Regions from separate parts of the Mesorhizobium sp. CAU 1732 genome, predicted to be linked through region 1. Evidence: riboswitches for the same ligand, from Rfam matches in the RefSeq annotation. Region 1 holds a riboswitch; each other region holds the start of a gene.

The links. A riboswitch is a leader RNA that binds a small molecule or an ion and turns the genes downstream of it on or off. The one in region 1 is predicted to bind cobalamin.
Region 2: linked by a shared signal. The riboswitch ahead of AAFN55_RS20425 (TonB-dependent receptor) and the one ahead of AAFN55_RS03950 (aromatic ring-hydroxylating dioxygenase subunit alpha) in region 1 are both predicted to bind cobalamin.
Region 3: linked by a shared signal. The riboswitch ahead of AAFN55_RS11840 (ribonucleoside-diphosphate reductase subunit alpha) and the one ahead of AAFN55_RS03950 (aromatic ring-hydroxylating dioxygenase subunit alpha) in region 1 are both predicted to bind cobalamin.

What each region holds. Positions count from the first base shown of each region.
Region 1 covers NZ_JBDQQR010000001.1:770,712-774,959, reverse strand. The annotation lists gene AAFN55_RS03955 (hybrid-cluster NAD(P)-dependent oxidoreductase) at 1-692, opposite strand, end outside; gene AAFN55_RS03950 (aromatic ring-hydroxylating dioxygenase subunit alpha) at 712-1,959, opposite strand; cobalamin riboswitch at 2,079-2,278, opposite strand; gene metH (methionine synthase) at 2,376-4,248, opposite strand, start outside.
Region 2 covers NZ_JBDQQR010000002.1:574,303-578,550, reverse strand. The annotation lists gene AAFN55_RS20430 (ABC transporter substrate-binding protein) at 1-112, opposite strand, end outside; gene AAFN55_RS20425 (TonB-dependent receptor) at 141-2,027, opposite strand; cobalamin riboswitch at 2,213-2,421, opposite strand; gene AAFN55_RS20420 (glycosyltransferase family 4 protein) at 2,536-3,741, opposite strand; gene waaF (lipopolysaccharide heptosyltransferase II) at 3,958-4,248, shown strand, end outside.
Region 3 covers NZ_JBDQQR010000001.1:2,413,645-2,417,892, reverse strand. The annotation lists gene minD (septum site-determining protein MinD) at 1-331, opposite strand, end outside; gene minC (septum site-determining protein MinC) at 366-1,106, opposite strand; gene AAFN55_RS11845 (hypothetical protein) at 1,479-1,820, opposite strand; cobalamin riboswitch at 1,953-2,165, shown strand; gene AAFN55_RS11840 (ribonucleoside-diphosphate reductase subunit alpha) at 2,323-4,248, shown strand, end outside.

The DNA.
Region 1 (4,248 bases):
AAGGGCTCAGGGCCGCAGCAGAAAATCTCACGTTCGCGGAAATCGGGCGCGAGCAGCGGCAGGCGCACCGCATCGATCCGGCCAATATGGCCGAACCAGCCTTCGCGGCTTGAGCGTTCCTCGATCAAGAAGCCCAGCGACAGGCCCGGCATACGGCTGCCGAGCAGTTCCAGTTCCTTGCGGAAGATGATTTCTTCGGGCCTGCGCGCGCAGTTCACGAAGGAGACGTCGGTCCAGGGCGTGCAGTCGTTCAGCCAGCGCAGCATCGACATCATCGGCGTGATGCCGGAGCCGGCCGACACGAACAGATACTTTGCGGCCGGATGCTGGTGCAGCGAGAACGTGCCGGCCGGTCCGTATGCCTTGATGTGCTCGCCCGGCTTCAGATTGTCGAACATCCAGCGCGTACCGATGCTGCCGGCCTGCGCCTTGACGGTGACCGCGATCGAGAATGGCCGCGACGGGCTGGTGGACAGCGTGTAGGTGCGCATCAGCGGTTCGTCGCCAAGCGGGATTTCCAGCGTGATGAACTGGCCCGGCATGTACCGGAACCAGGTCTGGTTGTCCGAGCGGAAGGTGAACGTCCTGACGTCCGGCGCCTCCTCGACCACCCCGATACATTCCAGAACCTGGAGCTTGTCGTTCCAGGGCGTCATCTCATCGAGGTGGCGATAGAGGCCGAGTTCCGTCATGGCGTTCATCGTAGCCGCCTCACGCCACGCTGCGCAGCGCCGGGCGATCGCCTTCGGCGAGCCTCGGCCCCATGAAGTTGGCGTACCATTCGACGAACTGGATCACGCCGCCCTCATGCAGTTCCGAATACGGGCCGGGCTCGTAGGCGGGCGACAGGATGCCGAACGCGTTCTCCTCGACGATCCGCCGATCCTGGTCGTTGGTCTCGGTCCAGACATGCGTCAGCTCTTCGAGAGTGTAATCGACGCCCTCGACGGCATCCTTGTGAACCAGCCATTTCGTCGTCACCGCGGTCTCGGTCGGGCTGATCGGCAGCACGCGGAAGGTGACCGCGTGGTCGCCGAGAATGTGGTTCCAGGTCGTGGGGTAGTGATAGAGAAGCAGAGAGCCGATCTTCTCGGTCGAGACGCTGTCGGAGAGGTTCTTCCTCACCGCCCGCTTGCCCGACATGGTGTAGCTCACCGCATCGCGCAGCAGCGGCGCGCGCGTCGCGCGATACTGGCCGGCGGGATCGATGCGGAACCTGCTCGGCAGGCCGGCAGCTTCGCATTTCCGCCAGTGCTCGACCATTTCGGGATCGCTCTCCGCACCGTTGACGCCGGTGACCGTCGGCGCCTCGGGGAAGGTCTTGCAGAGTTCGGGATGGTTGGCCGCGCAGTGGTAGCACTCGCGGTTGTTTTCCCAGACGAGCTTCCAGTTGCCCTTCTCGACGATCGTGCTTTCGAAGGCGATTTTCGCCTCGCTCAGGCGATGCGGCAGCAGATACGGCTCGATCATCGCGCGCATGGGTGCGAAATCCGCCGGCTGATCGGCGAGGCAGATGAACACGTAGCCGCCGACGCTCTCGCACGCGACCGGCTTCAGGCTGAAATCGCTCTTGTCGAAACCCTCCGCCATCTGGCGGGCGAAGACGAGCTGGCCGTCAAGATCGTAGGTCCACTGATGGTAGGGGCAGACCAGCTTGGCGGCGGTTCCCTTCGCTGTGTTGCAGACACGGCTGCCGCGATGGCGGCAGGAATTGTGAAAGGCACGGATGTCGCCCTTCTGGTCGCGAACAAGCACGACCGGATAGGTGCCGACCTGGACGGTGATGAAGCTGCCCGGCCTGGGGAGTTCGCAATCATGGCCGATGAAGAGCCAGTCGCGATACCAGATCAGCTCCATGTCGAGCTTAAAATAGTCAGGGTCGGTGTAGAAAGGCTGCTCGAGCGAAAAGCCTTCGCGGCGGCTTTTCAGCCGTCTCATCATGTCGTTGCGCGCATCCATGTCCTGTCCTCAACATTGCAAGGACTGAACTGGTGGTGATTTCAGGGGGGAATGATCACGCGTGACCGAAACCGGCCCGAGCGTGACTATTCACCGCTTGACCGCCCACCGCGATCAGTCGAGTTCATTCCGCTCAAGGCTGGTTTCCGGGCTTCGAAGCTGTCCTGCCGGACCGCCCCGACACCTTCCCAGGCAACTGCCCAGTGGCTCCCGTCGAGACTTCACGCTTCGCTACCGTTGCGGGGGCAGCGCCGGCATTGAACCGGCTTCCCAATTCTCTCGCCCGAAACGGACGAGCACCTTAAGCATCACGATCTAACCATCGTCCCGCCGATTCCGGTCATACGAAAACGACATCGGCCAAGCGCAAAGACGACAGAGAGACCGCCACTCCAGATGGTGTTGCAAAGGCGTCGCTATTCCGCCGCCTCGGCATATTGCGCGGGCACGTAATTGAGGATCGGGCCGAGCCAGCGCTCGACGTCGGCAAGCGCCATGTCCTTGCGCGCCGCGTAGTCCTCGACCTGGTCACGCTCGACCTTGGCGACGCCGAAATAATAGCTTTCGGGATGCGCCAGATACATGCCGGACACAGACGAGCCCGGCCACATGGCAAAGCTCTCCGTCAGGCTGACGCCGGCGTTCTTCTCGCCGTCGAGGAGCCTGAACAAGGTCGTCTTCTCGGTATGGTCGGGCTGCGCGGGATAGCCCGGTGCGGGCCTGATGCCGCGATAGGGCTCGCCGATCAGATCGTCGGGCATCAGCGCTTCATCGGGCGCATAGCCCCAGTATTCCTTGCGAACCCGCTCATGAAGACGCTCGGCGAAAGCCTCTGCGAAACGGTCGGCCAGCGCCTTCACCAGGATCGACGAATAGTCGTCGTTCGCACGCTCGAAGCGTTCGGCGATCGCGACCTCCTCGATGCCGGCCGTCACGATGAAGCCGCCAAGATAGTCCGCCTTGCCGCTTTCCCGCGGAGCCACGAAATCCGACAGGGCGACATTTGCCCGGCCATCGCGCTTCGCGAGCTGCTGGCGCAGCGTGAAGAAGGTGGCGAGTTCGCTGTTGCGCGTGTCGTCCGTGAAAAGCCTGATGTCGTCGCCCACGGAATTAGCCGGCCAGAAACCGATCACGCCCTTCGGCGCGAACCATCGCTCATCGATGATCTGCTTCAGCATCGCCTGCGCGTCCTCGAACAACTGGCGGGCCGCCGGGCCTTGCGCCTCGTCCTCGAGGATTTTCGGATAACGCCCCTTCATCTCCCATGTCTGGAAGAACGGCGTCCAGTCGATGTAGCGGGCGAGTTCCGCCAGATCCCAGTCCTCGAACACCTTGACGCCCAGGAAAGACGGCTTCGGCGGCTCGTATGCCGACCAGTCGATGCTGTGGGCATTCGCCCGCGCCTTGGCGAGCGGCAGGCGCTGCTTGTCGGCTTCGGATCGCGCATGGGCGTCGGCGACCTTCTTGTACTCGGCGCGCACCGTCTCGACGTAGCCGCCCCTCGCCTCGTTGGACAGAAGCGACGAGACGACGCCCACCGCGCGGCTCGCATCCGTGACGTAGACCGCCTGGCCGCGCGCATAGCGCGGATGGATTTTCACCGCCGTGTGGACACGGCTCGTCGTCGCCCCGCCGATCAGCAGCGGAATGTCGAAGCCTTCGCGCTCCATCTCGGCAGCCACATGGGCCATCTCGTCGAGCGACGGCGTGATCAGGCCTGACAAACCGATGATGTCGACCTTCTCGTCCCTCGCGGTCTGCAGGATTTTCGCCGCCGGAACCATGACGCCGAGATCGATGATCTCGTAATTGTTACAGGCGAGCACGACGCCGACGATGTTCTTGCCGATGTCGTGGACGTCGCCCTTCACCGTCGCCATCAGGATCTTGCCGGCCGTCTGGCGCTCGCCATTGTCGATGCCCTTGGCGGCATTGGCGAGTTTTTCGGCTTCCATATGCGGCAGGAGACCGGCCACGGCCTGCTTCATCACGCGGGCCGACTTGACCACCTGCGGCAGGAACATCTTGCCCGCACCGAAGAGGTCGCCGACCACGTTCATGCCCGCCATCAGCGGGCCTTCGATGACGTGCAGCGGCCGTTCCGCGTTCAGTCGGGCTTCCTCGGTGTCGGCGTCGATGAACTCGGTGATGCCGTTGACAAGCGCATGGCTGATCCGCTTCTCGACCGGCCATTCGCGCCATGCGAGATCGCGTTCCTTGGCTTCCTTGCCCGCTGTGCCCTTGAAGCGTTCGGCGAGTTCGAGCAGACGCTCGGTCGCGGAGCCACCG
Region 2 (4,248 bases), on a different contig from region 1:
TCAGCATAGCGAGCTGGTCCGTGCAGACGTTGATGGAGACGACGCGGCGCGGCGGTTCCTGCGCGCCGCCCTGCTGCGCCGAGGCGAGCAGGGCGGCGGCGAGAACAGCCATGAAAGAGTGACGCCGCGTCGTCATGAGGTCAGAACGTCCGCGAGAAGCTGACGTTCACGGTACGGCCCGGCGCCCGGTAGTTGTTGACGGTGGCGTAGTCCTCGTCAAAGACGTTTTCGATCGACACCTTCAGCGCTGACGCTTCATCGAATGCGTAGTTCGCCGACAGATCGAGTATCGTGTAGTCGGGCAGTTTCACGAGGTTCGCGGCATCGCTGAAGCGTGACGCGGCGAACGAAACCCGCGCACCGAGGTCCAACTTGTCGGTCGCGCTGAACGTCACCTCGGCCGACGCCTTGAAGCGATCCTGTCCGGGCAGGTAATTGCCGCTTATCGAATCACGCGGATCGCGAATGTCGATCGTTCCCCGGGCAAACCAACGCTCGTTGAAGCGATGGTCGATCGACGCTTCGAAACCGGTGACCTTGACGCGCTCGAAATTGGCCGGCTGCCAGAAGCTGAATGGATCGGTCGGATCGATCGGCGCCCAGGCGATCTGGTCGCGGACCCAGCGCTGATAGAAGGCGACATCGAAGACAGTTGCTTCGGTAGCCTGCCACCGCAAACCGACTTCGTAGGAGCGTGATGTCTCTGGCTTCAGGTCGGGGTTCCCATCGAACGGCCAGTAGAGGTCGTTGAAGGTCGGTGCGCGAAAGCCGGTTGCGTAGGAAGCGCGGCCGACGAGCCCCGGTACGAACTCGTAGCTGGCGCCGACATTATAAGTGGTCGCCCCACCGAACTGGTCGTTGTGATCATGCCTTATGCCGAGATCCACGGTCAGCGCATCGAAGGCAAGCTGGTGCTGCGCGAAGACTGCGGCCAGCGTGCGTCCGTTGACCTCGTAGCTGTCCTTCGGACCGACATTCTCGCGATAAACCTCGACGCCGCCGTTGAGGACATGCTGCAGATTTCCGGTCGCGAAGGATTTTTCGGTGGCAGCGAAGAAACCGTAGCGATTGGTGTCGAAACGGGATTCCTCGCCCCGGCCGAACGCCTTCGAATGGTCGATGCCCGAAATAAATTCGATGGTCGATTCCCAATCGTCGGTATGGATCAGACGCGTGCCGACCTTGCCGGCGAAGACCGTGGAATCGGACTCGTTGGCCCCTGATGGGACGCCGAGAAAGTTCCTGCTGTCATATTGGGTGCGGGCGCGGGAGAAGACGCCGTTCGCGTAAAGGTCGCCCCAATCGAAGGCCTTCGAGAGCGAGAAATGACCGCTGCCTTGCAGGAAGCCGTCATCGTCGAGCTCGACCGGCCAGGTGGTAAAGTCGTAGCCCCTCGTGCCCCGCACGAGACCGCCGAATACGAAGTTCAATCCGTCTTCGGTCTGCCCCTGAACGTCGGCTCCGACATGTCCGCCCCACGGATGTGAAACGCCGGCCGTCACCGTCGTGCAGACATTGTTGCCGTTCACGCAGGGAGAGCCGCTCTTGGTGATGATGTTGATGACGCCGCCTATGGCGTCGGAGCCGTATTGCGATGAATGGGCACCGCGGGCGATCTCGATCCGCTCGATCGACTGAAGTGGCACGGTGAAGAGCGTCGTCGATCCCGATGTCGCCGAGCGCGTATTGACGCCATTGATGAGGATCAGGGTTTGTGCGGGCTTCGCGCCACGCAGCGAAATGCCACCGGACGATCCGAGGCCGCCATTGGATGTCACCGTAATACCGGCAAAGGTCCGCAGGAGCGATGGGAGATCGGCAGCAGGCGACCGTTCGATCTGCTCCGCCGGAATGACCGTGACCGATGAGGTGCTGCGCTCCAGCGACGATTCCCGGCGCAGGGGTGTCGTGACCACCAGACGCTCGAGTTCGATCGCCTCGCTCGGGCTCTGCTCCGCTTCCTGCGCGAATGCGCTTCCGCCAAGCCCGATGGCCAGTGCGCTCACCGTCAATGTAAGCCGTTTCATTGCTGCCTCATATGTTCCTTGAGGACAGCCCCCGGCCGCCCCCGATTTGTCAGGGACCACAGGCTGAAACCGATGCGGGTTGTTTCGCGCGGACGCGCTTGAACCCCGGTCGTCTCCGGACTGCGGCAACACTTTTCGAATGTCACCGCGACGGACGACCGCGCCTGGACACACCCCGTATCCAAGCATGGGTGACCGGAACTGGCAGGTCTCCTGGCTCCCGTGTCATCGCCTTTTTCTTCCGCCTTCCCGACCATTGCGGTCAGTGGCGTCTGGAAGATGGCTCAACGGTTACAGTTGCGGGGGCAGCCGCGGCTTTGATCTCCCTGGGGAGTTCGTACCGCGTTCCCATTTTCATCCACCTTGCGGCGGAACCTGTTCCAGTCGGGAAACTACCGGGCGCGCGATGCGCCGTCAACGCGTCCCACTGGCTTTTAAGCAAGACTTCTGGCCAAGGGGTCGCGCGCAATTGGACCCTGTCGCGTGAGACAAAGTCGCGCGGAGCGTTTCAGCGCGAAATAGTGTCTTCGCTGCCTGGCATTGCCGTTTGCCAGATCGGGGCTTCGATGAGGTCGGCGGCGATCTTCAGGCCGGTGTAAAGATCGTTTTCCCTGCCGTAGGCGATACCCAGTTCGGACAGGGATGCCGCCTTCATCGCGACGGTCCCGATGGCTGCGGCAAGGGCATCGCTCGAAAATGGCTGATCGACGACGAGGCCAGCACCGCTGCGCGTGACATGTTCGGCAAAGCCGCAATTGGACGTCGTCACAACCGGCAGTCCGTTGATCAGGGCTTCGAGGATGACGGCCCCCGTCACATCGACGCGCGCGGGGTGAACAAGCATGTCGGCAGCCGCCATCGTATCGAGCCAGAGGTCGCCGGAGAGGTAGCCGAGCCACTGAATGCGCTGCTTGACTCCCGCGGCGGCGGCGAGACGCAGGATGGGCTGCGCTTTACGATCGCCGGATGACAACCCGCCGACGAGCAGGCGCGCATGAGGATGGTGCGCAAGCGCGGCGACGGCGCGATCAAGCCCCTTTATCTCCGGCTGGAGCCCTAGCCACAGCCATGCCGTATCGGTGCTCGACAGGCCAAGCGCAGCGCGGCGGTCGGCACGATTTCCGGCGGAGCGGCGTTCCGGCTGGCGTCTGCCTACGTCTACGGATGGCGGCATCAACGGGACGCGGGCCGGTGGTGTCGCGTGAGCGGCGATGTAGGCTTCCGCTTGCGGGCGAGCCAGGCAAATGATGCGTGTCTTCGCTTGAATGCCGAATACGCCCGCCTCCAGCGATGCCATGATCCGGTGGCGCCGCGACAGCCGCTTGTAGACCGGTATGGTCGCCCTGGTTCGGGGCATATCGGCACAGAAAAGGATGTCTGCGTGGGGTACGGGCTGGAAGGTTACGGTCCTGTCGAAGCCTTTGGCTGTGGCATTGACGAAATCATATGCAAAACGCTGCATTCGGGCATGGTTCGAAAGAGGTCTCCAGCGCGGCGACAACTGGACCACCGTGGACGGCAAGGGGTCAGTAGCCCGGACGCAAAACAGGGTAACTTGGTGGCCGCGTTCACCCAGTTCTCGCGCAAGTCGAATGCACTGGTCTTCAAGACCGCCCCGCACGGCAAGACTATAAATGCCAAACGCTATCCGCAGAGGTGACGGATGTTTCTCACCGCTGCGAGCGGGCAGCGCGTATCGACTATCCTCGCTCATCGTCTCTCGAATATCGGCGGAACTATTACGCTTCTGACATGATCGTTTCCTCGCCGCAATCTCGTAAAGAAATGGCGGTGGCCTGCGGGAGATTGTGGAACCGGTTGAAAACCTGTCGCAGAAGGGCCAGATGGGCGTCGTGGCGATCGCCCGACCCGTTTGCCCGGGGTAAAGACTTCAATGGCGCCCAGGCGGACGCCCGCTGGACCTGATCTCGTGACCGACACGATCCTCATAATCGGACCGACCTGGATCGGCGACATGATGATGGCGCAGAGCCTGTTCATGACGCTGAAGCGCGAGCGCCCGGGCGTGACGATCGACGTCGTGGCTCCCGGATGGAGCCTGCCGCTTCTCGCCCGCATGCCGCAGGTGCGCAAGGCGACGGCGACACCGTTCGACCGTGGTGAACTCGCGCTCGGCCAGCGCCGCGCCTTCGGGCGTTCGCTTCGCGGGGAGGGATATTCCCAGGCAATCGTGCTGCCAAACTCGCTCAAATCGGCGCTG
Region 3 (4,248 bases), 1.6 Mb from region 1:
TCTTGAGCGCGGCGATGACCTTCTCGACGCCCTCCGGCGTGAGGTTGTCCTTGTCGCGGGTCTGCGAGGCCGGCAGCAGGAACAGCGTTTCCACGCGCTTGTCGCGGATCAGCGCCTGCGTCAGCTTGGCTTCGCCCTGGATGACGTTGACCAGATCGTAGACGACGCGCCGCTCGGCGCCCATCACGAGGTCGAGATTGCGCAGTCCGACGTCGAAATCCACGACCGCGACCTTGTCGCCGGTCTGCGCAAGGGCTGCGCCCAGTGCGGCGGCCGACGTCGTCTTGCCGACGCCGCCCTTGCCCGATGTGACCACGATTACCTTGCCCATAGACCTCTCCTGTTGTTCTTGTTCCGCCATCGGCTCAGCCCAGTGTTCCCGCCAAAATCGTCTCGCCTTCGAGCCAGATCTGGACGGCCTGGCCGCGCAATCCTGGCTCCATGTCCTCGGCCGTCTTGTAGAAGCCGTCGATCGCGATCAGCTCGGCCTCGAGCTTGCGGCAGAAGATGCGTGCCGCGGCGTCACCCATCGTGCCCGCCAGCGCGCGTCCCCGCAGCGTTCCGTAGACGTGGATCGAGCCGCCGGCGACGACTTCCGCGCCCGAGGCGACCGACCCGACGATCGTGACGTCGCCTTCCGGGAATATCAGCGACTGGCCGGAGCGCACCGGCTGGGTGACGACCAGCGACGGCACGGCCTTGCCGACCTGCGCGGTGTAGGCGGGTGCGGCTTCATCGGTTTCGGCCTCTGCCGCATCGCCATCGTCGGCGACGGGCGCCTCGAAATCGGAGGCCGGACGGCCGTCGGTCATGGCAGGCGGCAGGCCGCCGTCGAGCAGCGAGGCCCGCGCGCCTTCGATGCCCATGATTCGCACGTTGCGGGTGCCGAGCTGTTCGACCAGCTCGCGCAGTTGCGCCCGGTCGATGTCGAGCCCGTCGACATCCAGAACGATGGGCCTGCGCAGGAAAAACCCAGCGGAACGGGCCGCCAGATCGTCGAGGCGCGCCAGCCAGCCGTCGAAGGGCAGTTCTGGCGTCAGGACGAGCGCGAGGAATGAGCGACCCTTGAGGCGGATCGGCCGGGCTTCAGTTAACACTTCGGACATCTTTGTTAATTTTTCGTAGCCGAGGGATATCGGTCGAATGGTTAACAAATGGTTAATTTTCGACGTCGTCCCCCGTCTTGCGATACGTCCGGAGAGAGGCGTGGCGACTATGTCACGATGTGAATCGAGGGGTGTCTTGCGGCGCCGAGCAGACGCGACAATGGCCCAAAGAAAAAGGCCAGACACGAATGCCTGGCCGAGGTGTGAAGGTCAAAACCTCCAGAGGGGAACGCACGGGGCCAATGGGAGGAAAGACCCCGTGCGACGCTGAAATGGGTCTGCGGCGACCCGCGTTCAACCAGCGCTTTTGCATTTCTCGCTGATCCAGAACGATTTCCGATTGGGCCAGATCAGGCCCGGTCCAATCGGGCCTCAGTACCAGCGGCGGTGGCTGTGGGTGTCGGCCTGAGCCGCGGCCATGCCGAGCAGGAAGCCGAGTGCGCCGAACACCAGCGCCGTCGCGGAAAAGGTCACCGGGTTCGCCTGCACCACGCCGGAAACGTCCTGCGCCTGCGATTTGATCGCGGAGGCCGCGCGGCTGGCCTTGTCGGAGGCCGTGTCCATCCAGTCGGACACTTCGTCGGCGGCGTCTTCGGCGCGCGCGGCAAGCGAGCGTTTCAGCGAACTGATTTCGCGGCGCATCTGCGCGATCTGTTTTTCGAGCGCGTCCTGCTTGTCGGCTGCGGATGTGCGTGGGGAATCATTGTCTGCCATGGGTGTCTCCTGACGTGGGTTTGGAAAACGGTTTTGGGCGACGGTGGTTCCGAATCGCCGCGGCATCGATGCGGGATGTGGACGAGCGCCCGAAAATGCCCGCAACAAATTGACAGCCGCACCGCGATAGCCGCTAGATGTAGTCGTCATGGTTCTTCCGAATCACGTTGGTTCGGGAGCTAAGAGGGAAGCCGGTGCCCCGTTTCAGGGAAAGCCGGAGCTGCCCCCGCAACTGTAAGCAGAGAGCTTGCGTCGAGTTATGCCACTGGTGCCTCGGGCACCGGGAAGGCCGACGAAAGCGATGACCTGCGAGCCAGGAGACCTGCCCTGACAGCTTGATCGAACCTCGGGCGGGGTGTCCTGGTGGTGCGCTGGCATGAAGGCGGCCTGTGCCGCTTCGCGCCGTCCCGCATCCTTTGCCATCCCCGCCCACAACGCCACGGGGATAAGAATGCCGGCGACTTCGACCTTCCAGACGAATGGGACCGTTCCGGTTCCAGAGATGATTTCCGATCCGACGCGCCCAGCCACCGAACCCGGCTATCGCGTCATCCGTCGCAATGGCGGCGTGACGCCCTTCGACGCCTCCAAGATCACCGTCGCGCTGACCAAGGCGTTCCTCGCCGTGGAAGGATCGACGGCGGCCGGCTCGCGCCGCGTGCACGATGTGGTCGTCGAGCTGACCGACGAGGTCGTGTCGGCCCTGACGCGCCGCGTCGGCGAGGGACGCCTGTTCCACATCGAGGACGTGCAGGACCAGGTGGAACTGGCACTGATGCGCAGCGAGCACCACAAGGTTGCGCGCGCCTATGTGCTGTACCGTGACGAGCGCGCGCGGGAGCGTGCAGCAGAGAAGGCCCTTGCCGCAGCCCCGGTTGCATCTGCGTTGCAGGTGAAGGGCGAGGACGGCACGCTCGCGCCGCTGGATGAAGTTCGTCTGGCGCGTATCGTCGAGGAAGCCTGCGATGGGCTCGACGCGGTTTCATCGGCGCCGATCATCGCCGAGGCGCGGCGTAACCTTTATGACGGCATCACCCTGGACGAGCTGTCGCTTGCGCCGATCCTGGCCGCGCGCACGCTGGTCGAGCAGGAGCCGAACTACGCGTTCGTGTCCGCGCGGCTGCTGATGGACCGGCTGCGGCGCGAGGCGCTGTCGTTCGTGTCGGCGCGACCTGAGCAGGCAACACAGGCGGAGATGGGCGCGCGCTACGCGACCTATTTTCCCGACTTCATCCGCGTCGGCATCGAGGCCGAACTGATCGACCCGGAGCTCGCACGTTTCGATCTCGCGCGGCTTGGCGCAGCCTTGAAGCCGGAACGCGACCTGAACTTCCAGTATCTCGGCCTCCAGACGCTGTACGACCGCTACTTCCTGCACACCAAGGGCAAGCGTTTCGAACTGCCGCAGGCGTTCTTCATGCGCGTCGCGATGGGGCTGGCGATCCGCGAAATCGACCGTGAGGGCAGGGCGATCGAGTTCTACGACCTTCTGTCGTCGTTCGATTTCATGGCCTCGACGCCGACGCTGTTCAACTCCGGCACGACGCGGCCGCAATTGTCCTCGTGCTTCCTGACGACCATCGGCGACGACCTCGACGCGATCTTCAAGGGCGTCAAGGACAACGCTTTGCTGGCAAAATATTCCGGTGGTCTCGGCAATGACTGGACGCCGGTGCGGGGCCTCGGCTCCCACATCAAGGGCACCAATGGCGAGAGCCAGGGCGTCGTGCCGTTCCTGAAGGTTGCCAACGACACGGCCATCGCCGTTAACCAGGGCGGCAAGCGCAAGGGAGCGGTTTGCGCCTATCTGGAGACGTGGCACGTCGACATCGAGGAATTCCTCGATCTGCGCAAGAACACCGGCGACGACCGCCGCCGCACGCACGACATGAACACCGCCAACTGGGTGCCGGACCTGTTCATGGAGCGTGTCGAGAGCGATGGCGAGTGGACGCTGTTTTCGCCCGACGAGACGCCGGATTTGCACGACCTCTACGGCACGCCGTTCAAGAAGGCTTACGAGGCCTATGAAGCCCAGGCTGCCGCCGGTGGGTTGCGAGTGTCCCGCAAGGTCCGCGCGCTCGATCTGTGGCGCAAGATGCTGACCATGCTGTTCGAGACCGGGCATCCGTGGGTGACGTTCAAGGACCCGTGCAACATCCGCTCGCCGCAGGGCCATATCGGCGTGGTGCACTCGTCCAATTTGTGCACGGAGATCACGCTCAACACGTCGAAGGACGAAGTTGCGGTGTGCAATCTGGGCTCCGTCAACCTGTTCAACCACGTGACGGAAAAGGGTCTCGATCTCGACCGGCTGGCGAAGTCCGTCGGCACCGCGATGCGGATGCTCGACAACGTCATCGACATCAATTTCTACACCATCCCCGAGGCGCGCCGTTCCAATTTGCAGCACCGCCCGGTCGGTCTG